2 linked regions of the Rhodothermus marinus genome follow. The protein of the gene in region 1 interacts with the protein of each later gene in a pairwise test. Links are inferred from orthologs where the notes say so. Each region holds a gene or a part of one and is shown in the gene's direction. Other genes may lie near its edges.

The links.
Region 2: the proteins of leuS (region 1) and ligA interact in binary tests that used the Escherichia coli proteins (3 or more experiments, as listed by UniProt). The link is inferred for Rhodothermus marinus from one-to-one orthologs.

Annotation. Positions count from the first base shown.
Region 1 is NZ_AP019797.1:790,883-797,239, forward strand. The notes cover bases 2,971-6,226. They hold leuS (leucine--tRNA ligase), read left to right. Parts: upstream 2,971-3,305; coding sequence 3,306-6,026; downstream 6,027-6,226. Other genes in these bases: GYH26_RS03515 (HD domain-containing protein), read left to right, coding at 2,971-3,177; bshB1 (bacillithiol biosynthesis deacetylase BshB1), read left to right, coding at 6,041-6,226. Outside these bases: hisC (histidinol-phosphate transaminase), read left to right, coding at 1-89; GYH26_RS03505 (bifunctional nuclease family protein), read left to right, coding at 149-742; bacillithiol biosynthesis cysteine-adding enzyme BshC, read left to right, coding at 842-2,488; more of GYH26_RS03515, read left to right, coding at 2,485-2,970; more of bshB1, read left to right, coding at 6,227-6,357.
Region 2 is NZ_AP019797.1:1,479,635-1,485,720, forward strand. The notes cover bases 1,798-4,782. They hold ligA (NAD-dependent DNA ligase LigA), read left to right. Parts: upstream 1,798-2,213; coding sequence 2,214-4,352; downstream 4,353-4,782. Other genes in these bases: GYH26_RS06445 (helix-turn-helix domain-containing protein), read left to right, coding at 1,798-2,193; GYH26_RS06455 (AbrB/MazE/SpoVT family DNA-binding domain-containing protein), read left to right, coding at 4,422-4,688; GYH26_RS06460 (PIN domain-containing protein), read left to right, coding at 4,692-4,782. In the rest of the region: GYH26_RS06440 (mannosylglycerate synthase domain-containing protein), read left to right, coding at 3-1,196; more of GYH26_RS06445, read left to right, coding at 1,267-1,797; more of GYH26_RS06460, read left to right, coding at 4,783-5,084; GYH26_RS06465 (hypothetical protein), read left to right, coding at 5,115-5,696; GYH26_RS06470 (alginate export family protein), read left to right, coding at 5,841-6,086. UniProt on the Escherichia coli protein: DNA ligase that catalyzes the formation of phosphodiester linkages between 5'-phosphoryl and 3'-hydroxyl groups in double-stranded DNA using NAD as a coenzyme and as the energy source for the reaction.

The DNA of each region.
Region 1 (6,357 bases):
ATGTGCGGGTAAACGCAGGGCGACCCGAGGAGAACCGGGCTTTTATGGTCGCGTTGAAGAAGGCGCTCGCCGGCGACGAGACCCCGTAAGCCAGGTCGCGCAGCCGGAGGCCTGATCCAGAGGTTGTTTAACCGTTTGCGCGTGCGCGATGGAATTGATTCAGGTTGATATTGTCGGGCTTTCGACCAGTCCTACCAGTGGGGGCGCGTATGCGCTGGTCCTGGGCGAAATCCAGGGAAATCGTCGGTTGCCCATCATCATCGGTGCGTTCGAGGCGCAGGCCATTGCCCTGGAATTGGAAAAGATCCAGCCGCCGCGTCCGATGACGCACGACCTGTTGCGCGACCTGTTCGAGGCCGTCGGTGCCGAGGTGCTCAGCGTGGTGATCGACGAGCTGCGCGACGGCACGTTCTACGCCAAGATTCGCTTCGTGCACAACGGCCGGGAGCGGCAACTGGATGCGCGTCCGAGCGATGCGGTGGCGCTGGCCGTGCGGGTGGATGCGCCGATCTTCGTGGCGCCGGCTGTGATGGAAGAGGCCGGCATCCCCACCGAAGAGGGAGCAGGACTTTCGGTCGGGAGCGAAGCACGTCCGGAAGAGGAAGAACCCGAACCGCCCATGTCGCGCCTGGAGCGCCTGCAGCGCATGCTGGAGAAGGCCATCGAGGAGGAGGATTACGAACGGGCCGCTCAGCTGCGCGACGAGATCGCCCGCCTGAAAAAAGAACAGGGCCAGAACTGATACGCTCGCCCGTGTTGCTGCTACATAGAAGCGAAGCTTTCCGGTCCCTGCCGTGAAGCTTCGCTTTTTGTGTTTCTACCTGACCGAAACCGCATGCCCATGGAAGCCAACCTGCAGGTTCTGCCGCACGAGCGCGTGCCGCTGACCGCCCTGCGGGATTTTTCCACGCTGTTCGTAACCTACGCCACCGAGTACGAGCCGCTGGCGGCGTTTTATGCCGGCGATTACCGCGATCCGGCCGTGCGCCGCGAACGGGCCGTCCGGGCGGCCGCCCACCCACGCGATCGGGCGACGCTGGTCAAGGTGCTTGAGGAGCAGAACGAACGCTGGGGTCTGGATGCCGCCACGCAGAAGCACATCGAGGCGCTGCGTGATCCGGAAAGCGTGGCGCTTGTGACCGGTCAGCAGGTAGGGCTGCTGGGCGGGCCGCTTTTCACGCTCTACAAGGCGCTCACGGTGGGCAAACTGGCCCGCCAGCTGACCGACGAACTGGACCGCCCCGTGGTGCCCGTCTTCTGGCTGGCCGGCGAAGACCACGATTACGAGGAGGTCGCGTCCGTCACGGTGCTGCAGGGAGCCGAACCGGTGACGCTCCGGCTGGAGCGGCCTGATCCGAATTATGCGGGACCGGTGGGGCGACTGGCCCTGCCAGAAACGATTCGGACGCTGCTGGATGAACTGGCCGATCTATTGCCGCCTACGGAATTTCAGGAGCCGCTGCTGGCGTTGCTGCAGGAGACCTATCGGCCCGGCGTCTCGTTTCAGGATGCGTTTGCCCGACTGCTTAAACGGCTGGTGCCCGAGGACGTCGGCCTGGTGCTAATCGACCCGGACGATGCCCGCCTGAAGGCACTGGCCCGCCCGCTTTTTGAGCGGGAGCTGACCGACTGGGAGACCGCGCACGCCCGGCTCGAAGCGGTGAGTCGGGAGCTGGCGGCCCGCTATCATGTGCAGGTGCAGACCCGGCCGCTTAACCTGTTTCTGCTGGAAGGTCATCGGCGCATTCCGCTGGACGCCGAACCGGACGGATTCCACCTGCGGGGCGAAGGCCCCGTGCTTTCGCAGACCGAAGCGCTGCAGCTGCTGCAGGAGGCGCCCGAACGCTTCAGTCCGAACGCCCTGCTGCGGCCGCTCTACCAGGACTGGCTGCTGCCCACGCTCGCCTACGTGGCGGGACCGGCCGAGATTGCCTACTGGGCTCAGCTCAAACCCCTGTATGAATGGGCCGGGCTGCCGATGCCGCTCGTCTATCCGCGGGCGCTGATGTTGCTGGTGGAACCCCGGATCGCCCGCTGGCTGGAACGTTATCATTTGCGCCCCGAAGCCCTGCAGGAAGAACCGGACCGGCTGTTTCACCGCCTGGTGAAGGAGCAACTCGACGGCGAGCTGGAGGCTGCCTTCGAGGAGGCCCGGCGGCAACTCCGCGAGCTGGGCGTCCGGCTGCGGCCGCTCGTCGAACGCGTGGATCCGTCGCTGGGACCGGCTACCGAGGCCTGGGCCACCGGGCTGGAGCATGAGCTGGATCGCTTCTGGGCCCGTGTGCTGAAGGCCGGCAAACGCCGCGAAGAAACGCTCCGAAACCAGCTCGTGCGGGCACGGAACAGCCTGTTTCCCAACGGTGTGTTGCAGGAGCGCGTGCTCTCGCCCGTGTATTTTCTGAACAAATACGGGCCGGAGCTACCGCGCCGACTGCAACAGGTGCTCTCGACCGACACGTCAGCGCTGCAGGTGGTATATCTGCAATGATGGTAGGAGGAAAAGACGGACGGGCATTGTTCAGTCCTTTGGTGGAACAGGCCATCGAACTGGCCGCCCGCTGGCACGACGGAACCTACCGCAAAAGCCAGTGGCGGCCGCCGCTGATGCCTTCGCCGGACCCTGACGATCTGGTGCCCGTGCCGGTCATGGCCCATCTGACGACCGTGGCGCTGCTGGTGGACCGGGCCGGCTGGGACGACGTGACCGTGGCGGCCGCTTTTCTGCACGACGCCCTCGAAGACACGAACCGCCACGGCCAGCAGCTTCGCTATGAAGTCCTGCGCGAGCGCATGGGCGAAGCGGTGGCCCGACTGGTGCGCGATGTAACCGAACAGAAATACGACGAACAGGGACGGCGTCGGAGCTGGGAGGAGCGTAAGGCCGATTACCTGGCCCATCTGCGCACGGCCACGCCGGCCGCCGTCGCCATCAGTCTGGCCGACAAGCTGCACAACCTGTGGACGATCAACCAGAGCCTGCAGGTCGGCGTCGACGTGTTCGCCGACGGTCCCGGTCGGCGGGCGCTCAGTGCCGGACCCGAAGCCCAGTTGCGCTTCCACCGGGCTTTGCTGGAGCTGGCCGCCGGGCACGACGACCCCCGCCTGGAGCCGCTGCGCACGCGTCTGACCCACGAAGTCGAACGCTTCGCCCGCCGGGTGGCTTCCGGGCGCGGGTAGCCAGGAGCGCTGGCTTTTGATCGCTTTCCCGAGCAGGTCCTTCTGCACATTTTTCCGACAAACAATCTCTCGATTCGCGGCGTATATTGCCCCTGCTTTTGAAAAAATGGCGCAAGCGAGCACGGACTATGGCCGGGTATCCTTTCAAAGAGATCGAAAAGAAGTGGCAACGTTACTGGGACGAGCATAAAACCTTCCGGACGGCCGGTCCCAAGGAGCCGGGCTTCGATCCGAACAAGCCCAAGTACTACGTGCTCGACATGTTTCCCTATCCCAGCGGGGCCGGGCTGCACGTAGGGCACCCCGAGGGCTACACGGCCACCGACATCCTGGCCCGCTACCGGCGCATGAAGGGCTACAACGTGCTCCACCCGATGGGGTGGGACGCCTTCGGGTTGCCGGCCGAGCAGTACGCGATTGAGACGAACACGCATCCGCGCATCACCACCGAACGCAACATTGCCCGCTTCCGGGCCCAGCTCAAAAGCCTGGGCTTTTCGTACGACTGGGACCGCGAGATCAACACGACCGATCCGCGCTACTATAAGTGGACTCAGTGGATCTTTCTGCAACTCTACAAGATGGGGCTGGCCTATGAGGCCGAAGTGCCCGTCAACTGGTGTCCGGCGCTCGGGACCGTGCTGGCCAACGAGGAGGTGATCGACGGTAAGTCGGAGCGTGGCGGCTATCCCGTTTATCGCCGGCCCATGCGCCAGTGGATGCTGCGCATCACGGCCTACGCCGACCGGCTGCTTGAAGACCTGGAGCTGCTCGACTGGCCCGAGAGCATCAAGGAAATGCAGCGCAACTGGATCGGGCGGTCGGAAGGTGCCGAGATCGAGTTTCCCGTGGTGGGGCTGGATGCCCGCATCCGCGTGTTCACGACCCGGCCTGATACGCTCTTCGGTGCCACCTACATGGTGCTGGCGCCCGAGCATCCGCTGGTGGACCAGATCACGACGCCGGAGCACCGGGCCGAAGTGGAAGCCTATCGGCGCCAGGCCCAGCAGAAGTCGGATCTGGAGCGCACCGAACTGGCTCGCGAGAAAACCGGCGTCTTCACCGGCGGCTATGCCATCAACCCGGCCACCGGCCAGCAGATTCCCATCTGGATTGCCGATTACGTGCTCGGCCACTACGGCACGGGCGCCATCATGGCCGTGCCCGGCCACGACCAGCGCGACTGGGAGTTCGCCCGCAAGCACAACCTGCCGATCGTCGAGGTTGTGCAGGGCGGCAACCTGGAGGAAGGCGCCTACGAGGGCGACGGCCCGCACGTCAACTCGGCCAACGACGAGGTCTCGCTCAACGGCCTGCACAACGAGGAGGCCAAGCGCGTGATCGTCGAATGGCTCGAGCGCAAAGGGCTGGGCAAGCGCTCCGTCCAGTACCGGCTGCGCGACTGGCTCTTCAGCCGCCAGCGCTACTGGGGCGAGCCGTTCCCGATCGTGCACGAAGTGGACGAAGAAGGGCGCCGTACCGGCCGCACCTATCCGCTGGACGAGTCGGAGTTGCCCGTCGAACTGCCCGACCTGGAGGATTTCCGGCCGCAGCCGGCCCCCGATCCCGATGCCGAGCCCCAGCCGCCGCTGGCCCGCGCCGTCGACTGGGTGCGCGTCAGGGGCTGGGTGACGCCCGAGGGGACCGTCCGGCTGCTCAAGCCCGGCGTGGAGCCACCGCCCGGCGTCGAGATCAAAAACTTCCATCGCGAAACGAACACGATGCCCCAGTGGGCGGGCTCCTGCTGGTACTATCTGCGCTACATCGACCCGCACAACGACGAGCGTTTCGTCGATCCGGAGAAGGAGCGCTACTGGATGCCCGTCGATCTCTACGTGGGCGGGGCCGAGCACGCCGTGCTGCATCTGCTCTATGCCCGTTTCTGGCACAAAGTGCTCTACGATCTGGGGCTGGTCTCCACGCCCGAGCCCTTCATGAAGCTGGTCAACCAGGGGCTGATTCTGGGCGAGATGGAGTACACGGCCTTCCGCGATGCCGAGGGACGCTGGGTGTCGGCTGAGTTTGTGGACGACGGCATCGACGTGCGCACCGGCCAGAAGCTGGAAGCCGTCAAGCTCAAAGAGGATGAAGTCGAAAAGCAGGGCGACTTCTTCGTGCTCAAGGCGCATCCCGAGATCCGTGTGGAGGCCCGCGCCTACAAGATGAGCAAGAGTCGGGGCAACGTGGTCAACCCCGACGACGTGGTCGAGCAGTACGGCGCCGACTCGCTCCGGCTCTACGAGATGTTCATGGGGCCGCTGGAGCAGGTCAAGCCCTGGAGCACGCGCGGCGTCGAGGGCGTCCACCGCTTCCTGAACCGGGTCTGGCGCCTTTACGTGAACGACGCGGATGGCTCACTGCGCGTGACCGACGCCGAACCGACGCGGGAGCAGCTCCGCGTGCTGCACCGGACGCTGCGCCGGGTGACGGACGACATCGAGGCGATGCGCTTCAACACGGCCATCGCCGCCATGATGGAGTTCGTCAACGAGGCCAACCGCTGGGATACGTTCCCGCGGGCGGTGGCCGAGCCGTTCGTGCTCATGCTCAGCCCGTTTGCCCCGCACATCGCCGAAGAGCTCTGGGAGCGCCTGGGCCACACGGAGTCGCTGGCCTACGAACCGTGGCCGGAGGTGAACGAGGAGTACCTGAAGGTGGACGAGGTCGAGATCGCCGTGCAGGTGAACGGCAAGGTGCGGGCGACCGTCCGAATCCCGGCCGAGGCCGACCAGGAGACGGCGCTGGCCATCGCCCGCCAGCATGAAAACGTGGCCCGCTACATCGACGGCAAACCGATCCGGCGGGCCATCTACGTGCCGGGCCGCATCATCAACTTCGTGGTGGGCTAACCGGCGGTGCGCTCATGGAAGATCGGCGTGTGGTGCTCATCGAAGATGCCGAGCCCGGCCGGCCGCTCGACGTGCTGGCGCTGGCGGCGCATCCCGACGACGTGGAGCTGTGCGCGGGCGGCACGGTCTGCCTGCTCGCCCGCCAGGGCTACCGGGTGGGCATTGTGGACTTCACGCGGGGCGAGCTGGGCTCGCGCGGCACACCGGAAGGCCGTCTGGAGGAGGCCACCGAGGCCGGCCGCATTATCGGGCTGGCCGTACGCGAAAACCTGGGCCTGCCCGACGGACGCCTGGAGGACTCCTGGGAGCAGCGGCTGGCCGTCGTGCAGGC
Region 2 (6,086 bases), 690 kb from region 1 along the record:
CCATGAGCCTGGTCGTTTTTCCCTTCAAGCATGAGCACCCCGAAGTGCTGTTGCACAACGTGCGTGTGGCGGCCGCTCATCCCCGGGTGCACGAGGTGCTCTGCATCGGATACGAGCGCGAGCAGACCTTCGAGGCCGTCGAACGGGCTGCGCCCGAGATCTCGCGAGCTACGGGTACGCCGGTAACGGTCCGGCTGCAGGAGCGGCTGGGCACGATGCGGCCCGGCAAGGGCGACGGCATGAACACGGCGCTCCGGTACTTTCTGGAAGAAACGCAGTGGGAGCGCATCCACTTCTACGACGCCGACATCACCAGCTTCGGGCCGGACTGGATCACCAAGGCCGAAGAGGCGGCCGATTTCGGCTACGGGCTGGTACGGCACTACTTCCCACGGGCCTCGACCGATGCGATGATCACCTGGATGATTACGCGGACGGGGTTCGCGCTCCTCTGGCCGCACACCGAGCTGTCGTGGATCGAGCAGCCGCTGGGCGGCGAGCTGCTCATGCGGCGCGAAGTGGCCGCCATGCTTTACCAGGACGAACGGGTGCGGCGGCGGAGCGACTGGGGCATCGATACGCTCTACACGTTCGTTACCGTGCAGCAGGGCGTTTCGATCTACGAGTGTTACATCCCCGAGGGCAAGGCGCATCGCCTCTACGGCGGGCTCGACGACCTGCGCACCATGCTGGTCGAGTGTTTTGCGGCCATCCAGAGCCTCCAGCATGAGGTAGTCGGCCAGCCGGCCATTCATCGCCAGGAGCACCCGCACCGCGTGCCGGTCCATATCGCCGAGCGCGTGGGCTACGACGTGGAGGCCACGCTGCATCGCCTCATGCAGCACTGGACGCCCCGGCAGGTGGAGCTGCTGGAGCTTTTTACCACGCCCGTGCGCGAAGGAATGCGCATCTGCCAGCGTCGCCCGGCTTTCAACTTCATGGACGAGATGGCCTGGGCGGCCACCTATCACGTGCTGCTCGAGCACTTTCAGGCGGGCGACCCGGACTGGGAGGAGCTGCTCTTCAAGCTCTGGACGACCCGCGTGCTCAACTACACGATGACGGTCGCGCTGCGCGGCTACGACTACGCGCAACAGTACCTTTACCGTATGCTGGGGCGCTACCGCTACCAGGCCGCGCTGGAGAATGGACGCGGCCATCCGGTACCGCCGCGCGCGGCGCTTTCAACCGCCTGACGAAACACGGACGCACCGGCCGGGTCCAATATTGGACCAATCCAGATGTTGCTGGCAAAAGCGCCTCACCATGCGTGAACGAGCAGTCCTGGAAAATATGCGCCGGCTGGCGCACGACCTGCGGCGCATCCGGGAAAAGCGGAAGCGCTCGCTGCAGGAGATCCACAACGAAACCAAAATCGCGCTGGAGCTGCTGCAGCACTTCGAGCGCACGGCGCTTTACGACCACGAACGGTACAATCCCGTCTATCTTCGCTCGTTTGCCCGGACGTATGCGACCGCCATCGGCATCGACCCGGCCGCGGTACTGGAGGCGCTGGAGCTGGCTTTCGAAGGGCGCTATCGCAACCAGCTGGCCGTACAGTTTCTGGGCGAAGAACCGCTACCCGAGCCGGAGCCGGAAACGCCGCCGTCCGAAGAACCGACCCCTGAGGCCGTGCCCGAAAGCAGACCGTCCCGGGAGCCTGAGCCCGCCCTGCCGCTGGTGGCCACTCCGGGCGGTCTGGAACGGCTGGAACGCCCTTCGCGCTGGAAAGCCTGGGTTGGAGGGGTTGCCGTGGTGGTGATGGTGGCCATAGGCCTCTGGTATCTGCTGCGACCGGCCCCGGCACCACCCCCGGAGCCGCTGGCCGTGGATACGGCAACGGTTTCGGCTACTGCGGCCGATACCACGCCTTCGGTTGAAACGCCCACCATTCAGGTGCCCGTGCTGGGCGATACGATCACGGTCACCGTGATTGCCGCCTTCGACAAGGTCGATCCGATCCGTGTTCGGGTCGATCGCGATCTGCGCCGGCCCTACTGGATCGAGCAGGGCGACTCGATGCAGTTTCGGTTTACCGAACGCATCATTCTTGAAAACCAGCTGGACGACATCCAGCTCCGGCTGGACGGCTATCCGTATCCCACCGATCGCCGGGATGCGCAGGGCCGTATCGTCATCACGCGGGAGCAGCTGCAGGCTTACCTGGATTCGCTGGCACGAAGGATCCGGTAGCAGCAAAACCTGAGCACACCATGGAAACGCGCACCGCCTCGCAAACCGCCGAAGCGCGCCTGCTGGAAGCCACGCATGCCCTTTTGAAAACCGTACGGCAGGCCAACCTGGAAGCCATCGATCGCAAGGAGGCCGAGGCGCTGGCCGCCCGGCTCCGAGAAGTGCTCAACCAGCACGCCTACCGCTATTACGTACTGGACAACCCGCTCATCCCGGACGCAGACTACGACCTGCTTATGCAGGCGCTCCGGAAGCTGGAGGCACGCTTCCCGGAGCTGGTCACGCCCGACTCGCCCACGCAACGCGTGGGGGGACCGCCGCTGGAACGCTTCGAAAAAGTGCGTCATCCGGAACCACTGCTTTCGCTCAACAATGCGTTTGGCGAGGAAGACGTGCGCGCCTGGTACGAACGCTGCTGCCGGATGCTGGCCGAACAGCTCGGGCATCCGGTGCAGCCGGCCGTTACCGCCGAGCTGAAGATCGACGGGCTGGCCATGGCGCTGACCTACGAAAACGGCGTGCTGACCATCGGCGCCACGCGCGGAGACGGCATCGAAGGCGAAAACGTCACGCAGAACGTGCGCACGATCCCGGCCATTCCTTTGCGTATCCCGGTCGATCCTTCGGTCGGGCCACCGCCGACGCGGCTGGAAGTGCGGGGTGAGGTGTACATGCGCAAGCGCGACTTCGAGCGGCTCAACGAGCAGCTCCAGGCCCGGGGAGAGCGGACCTTCGCCAACCCCCGCAACGCGGCGGCCGGCAGCGTGCGCCAGCTCAACCCGCAGGTGACCGCCTCGCGGCCGCTGAGCTTTTTCGCCTACGGGATCGGTCCCGTCGAGGGGGCCGAGGTGCCCGACAGTCAGTACGAGGTGCTGCAATGGCTCGGGCGTCTGGGCTTCCCGGTCAACGAACATGCCCGCCGCTTCGAGCGCCTGGACGACGTGCTGGACTACTGCCGCTACTGGACCGAGCACCGTGACGAGCTGGACTACGAGATCGACGGGGTCGTGCTGAAGATCGACCACCGACCCTGGCAGACGTTGCTGGGAGCCATTTCCAACGCGCCCCGCTGGGCGGTGGCCTACAAGTTTCCGGCCCGTGAAGCCATTACGCGTCTGCTGGACATCATGGTCAGCGTGGGACGCACCGGCGTGGTCAAGCCGGTGGCCGTGCTGGAGCCTGTCGAAGTCGGCGGCGTGACGGTCTCGCAGGCCACGCTGCACAACGAAGACTACGTGCGCAGCCGCGACATCCGGATCGGCGATCTGGTGGTGGTGATCCGGGCCGGCGATGTGATTCCGCAGGTGGTGCGTCCCGTGGTCGAAGCGCGTACGGGCAACGAGCGCCCCTGGCGCATGCCCGAGCGGTGCCCGTCGTGCGGTAGTCCGCTGGTGCGACTGCCCGGCGAGGCCGACTACTACTGTCTGGCCTCCGACTGTCCGGCGCAGTTCGTGCGGCTGCTGGAGCACTTCGCCAGCCGCGACGCCATGGACATCGAGGGCATGGGCAGTCAGGTGGCCCGTCAACTGGCCGAGTCGGGCCTGGTACGACGGCTTTCGGACCTGTATCGGCTCCGGTTGGAAGACCTGTTGAAGCTTGAAGGCTTTGCCGAGACGCGTGCGCGCAACCTGCTCCGGGCCATCGAGGCCTCGAAGCGACGGCCGCTGAGCCGTTTGCTCTTCGGGCTGGGCATCCGGCACGTGGGCAAGACGACCGCCGAGTTGCTCGTGCAGCACTTCGCGTCGATCGACGAGCTGGCCACGGCTACGATCGACGAACTGGCCGCCATTGAAGGCGTGGGACCGATCACGGCCGAAAGCATTGTGAACTGGTTCCGTGTCGAAGACAACCGGCGGCTGATCGAAGAACTGAAGGAACTGGGCGTCAACACGCAGCGGTTGCCCGAGGAGGCCCCCGCAGCCGAAAGCCCGGTGCGTGGCAAGACGTTCGTGCTGACAGGCGCCTTGCCCCACCTCACGCGCAAGGAAGCTGAGGAGCTGATCAAACGGGCCGGGGGACGTGTGGCCAGCAGCGTCAGCCGCAATACGGACTACGTCGTCGTGGGCGAAAACCCCGGCAGCAAGTACGACCGTGCCCGCCAGCTCGGCATCCCGATGCTCGACGAAGACGGCCTGCTGCGGCTGCTGGGGATGAGGTAAGGGGCTTGAGACGGGGAACCTTCCTGCATCCGACATTTCTATCGAATTGTGAACGCAGCTGGCAATGCGATGAAAACGACGGTACGTCTTACACGCAAAGGGCAAATTACGGTACCCAGGCAGGTTCGTGAGACGCTGGGTTTGCATGCCGGGGATGAGGTTGAACTATCTGTTGAGGATGGAAAAATTGTTATCCGTCCGGTAAGGCGCTACAGTGTAGATGAACTGCTCAAGCTATTACCCGGGAGTCCTGCTTCCTATCCTGGCGAGGCTGCGGAAAAAGCGGCTATCGTGCAGGAATTGGCCCGAAAGGAGCATCGAATCCGTGATCGTTAGGCGATGCGTTTCTGGCTGGATACCAATGTGCTGGTGCGCCTGATTACCCGACAGCCAGAAGAAATGTTCAGGCGCACCGTGGCCTTTCTCCGCAACGCAGAGGCCAATCGATACACCCTGTCTGTCCATTCCTTTTACGTTGCCGAGGCCATCTATGTACTTCGTGGTGTGTATGGCTTTTCATTGGAGCGGTTGCTGACCGACCTGCGGCACGTGCTTCGGTTACGGCTGCTGGAAGTCGATGAACACGTGCTGGAAGCGCTGGCGCTGATGGAACGCCACCGTGTGGATTTCGATGATGCTTTTCTGGCTGTGCTGGCCTCCAGCCGTGGCGAAAGCCTGCTTTCTTTCGACCGAGATTTTGCACGGTTGCCCGTAAATTGGAGGGAACCATAGACAAAACAAACCATACTGGCGACGCTGATTTTGCTGCTGGCGCTATTGGCGCCGCCTTCAGACACGACGGCCACGGTCTGGTTGGAATGGCATGCCGGCCGTCGATGGATCCACACGCAGGAGGGATCGGGCTTTTACACGGGGATGCTGCTGGGATGGCCCGTCTCGTCCCGGCATGGAATCCAGTTCGGGCTGGGCTTCATGCGGCGCCTGACCGAAGCCCTCGAAGCACACGAGATCGGTCTGCTTGCACCGGGAGGACGGGGACCAGCGCATGACCGCTTTCCGTTGACGCAACTCGACGGATACGTGCGTCTGTACGTCCAACCCGATCTGAGCTCTTCCCTTCAGGTAGAGATTGCGGGCGGCCTGGGGATCGTCTGGACGGAGATGCCTTACAGAGCGCCGCTTTTCTGCATTCCGGAGTGGTGTGTCGCAGACCGATCTGTCGTCAGTTCCAGGCGACGTCTGGACGGCGGGCTCAGCGGTAGCCTGGCTGTGTTGATTCCGGTCGGAGCGCTGGTGATAGGTGGACGCCTGAGCATCCATCAACTCTTCGCCACGGCGCGTGACGTCTGGATGGTGGGGCTGGTGCTGCGGTTGCGCCGGTAGCCCGAGAAGGGCTTGCTGCACTATTTTTTGACGCATTTCTGATCAGCTTTTTATACGACTGGATTGCCTCGAACACTTCAACTTCTTTTTTTAAGACAAAAATGTCTTAATTATCGATTTTTCCTATCAAACCTGCAGGGTGTTATGCAACGTTTTGTGCTGTTTATACTGGGGTGGGGGCTGGCATGGGCTGGCTCCGTCCGGGCCGGTGTTCCGGCCGATACGATCCAGGCACAGGGCACCTGGGGGCAGGTGCGGCTGGACGCCCGCTATCGCTACGAGCTGGTGGACGAGACAGGCAAAGAAACCGCGCGGGCCTCGACGCTGCGGCTGCGTGTGGGATACGGAACGCCCGCGGTTGAGGGCGTCCGGGCCTATGCGGAGGTCGAG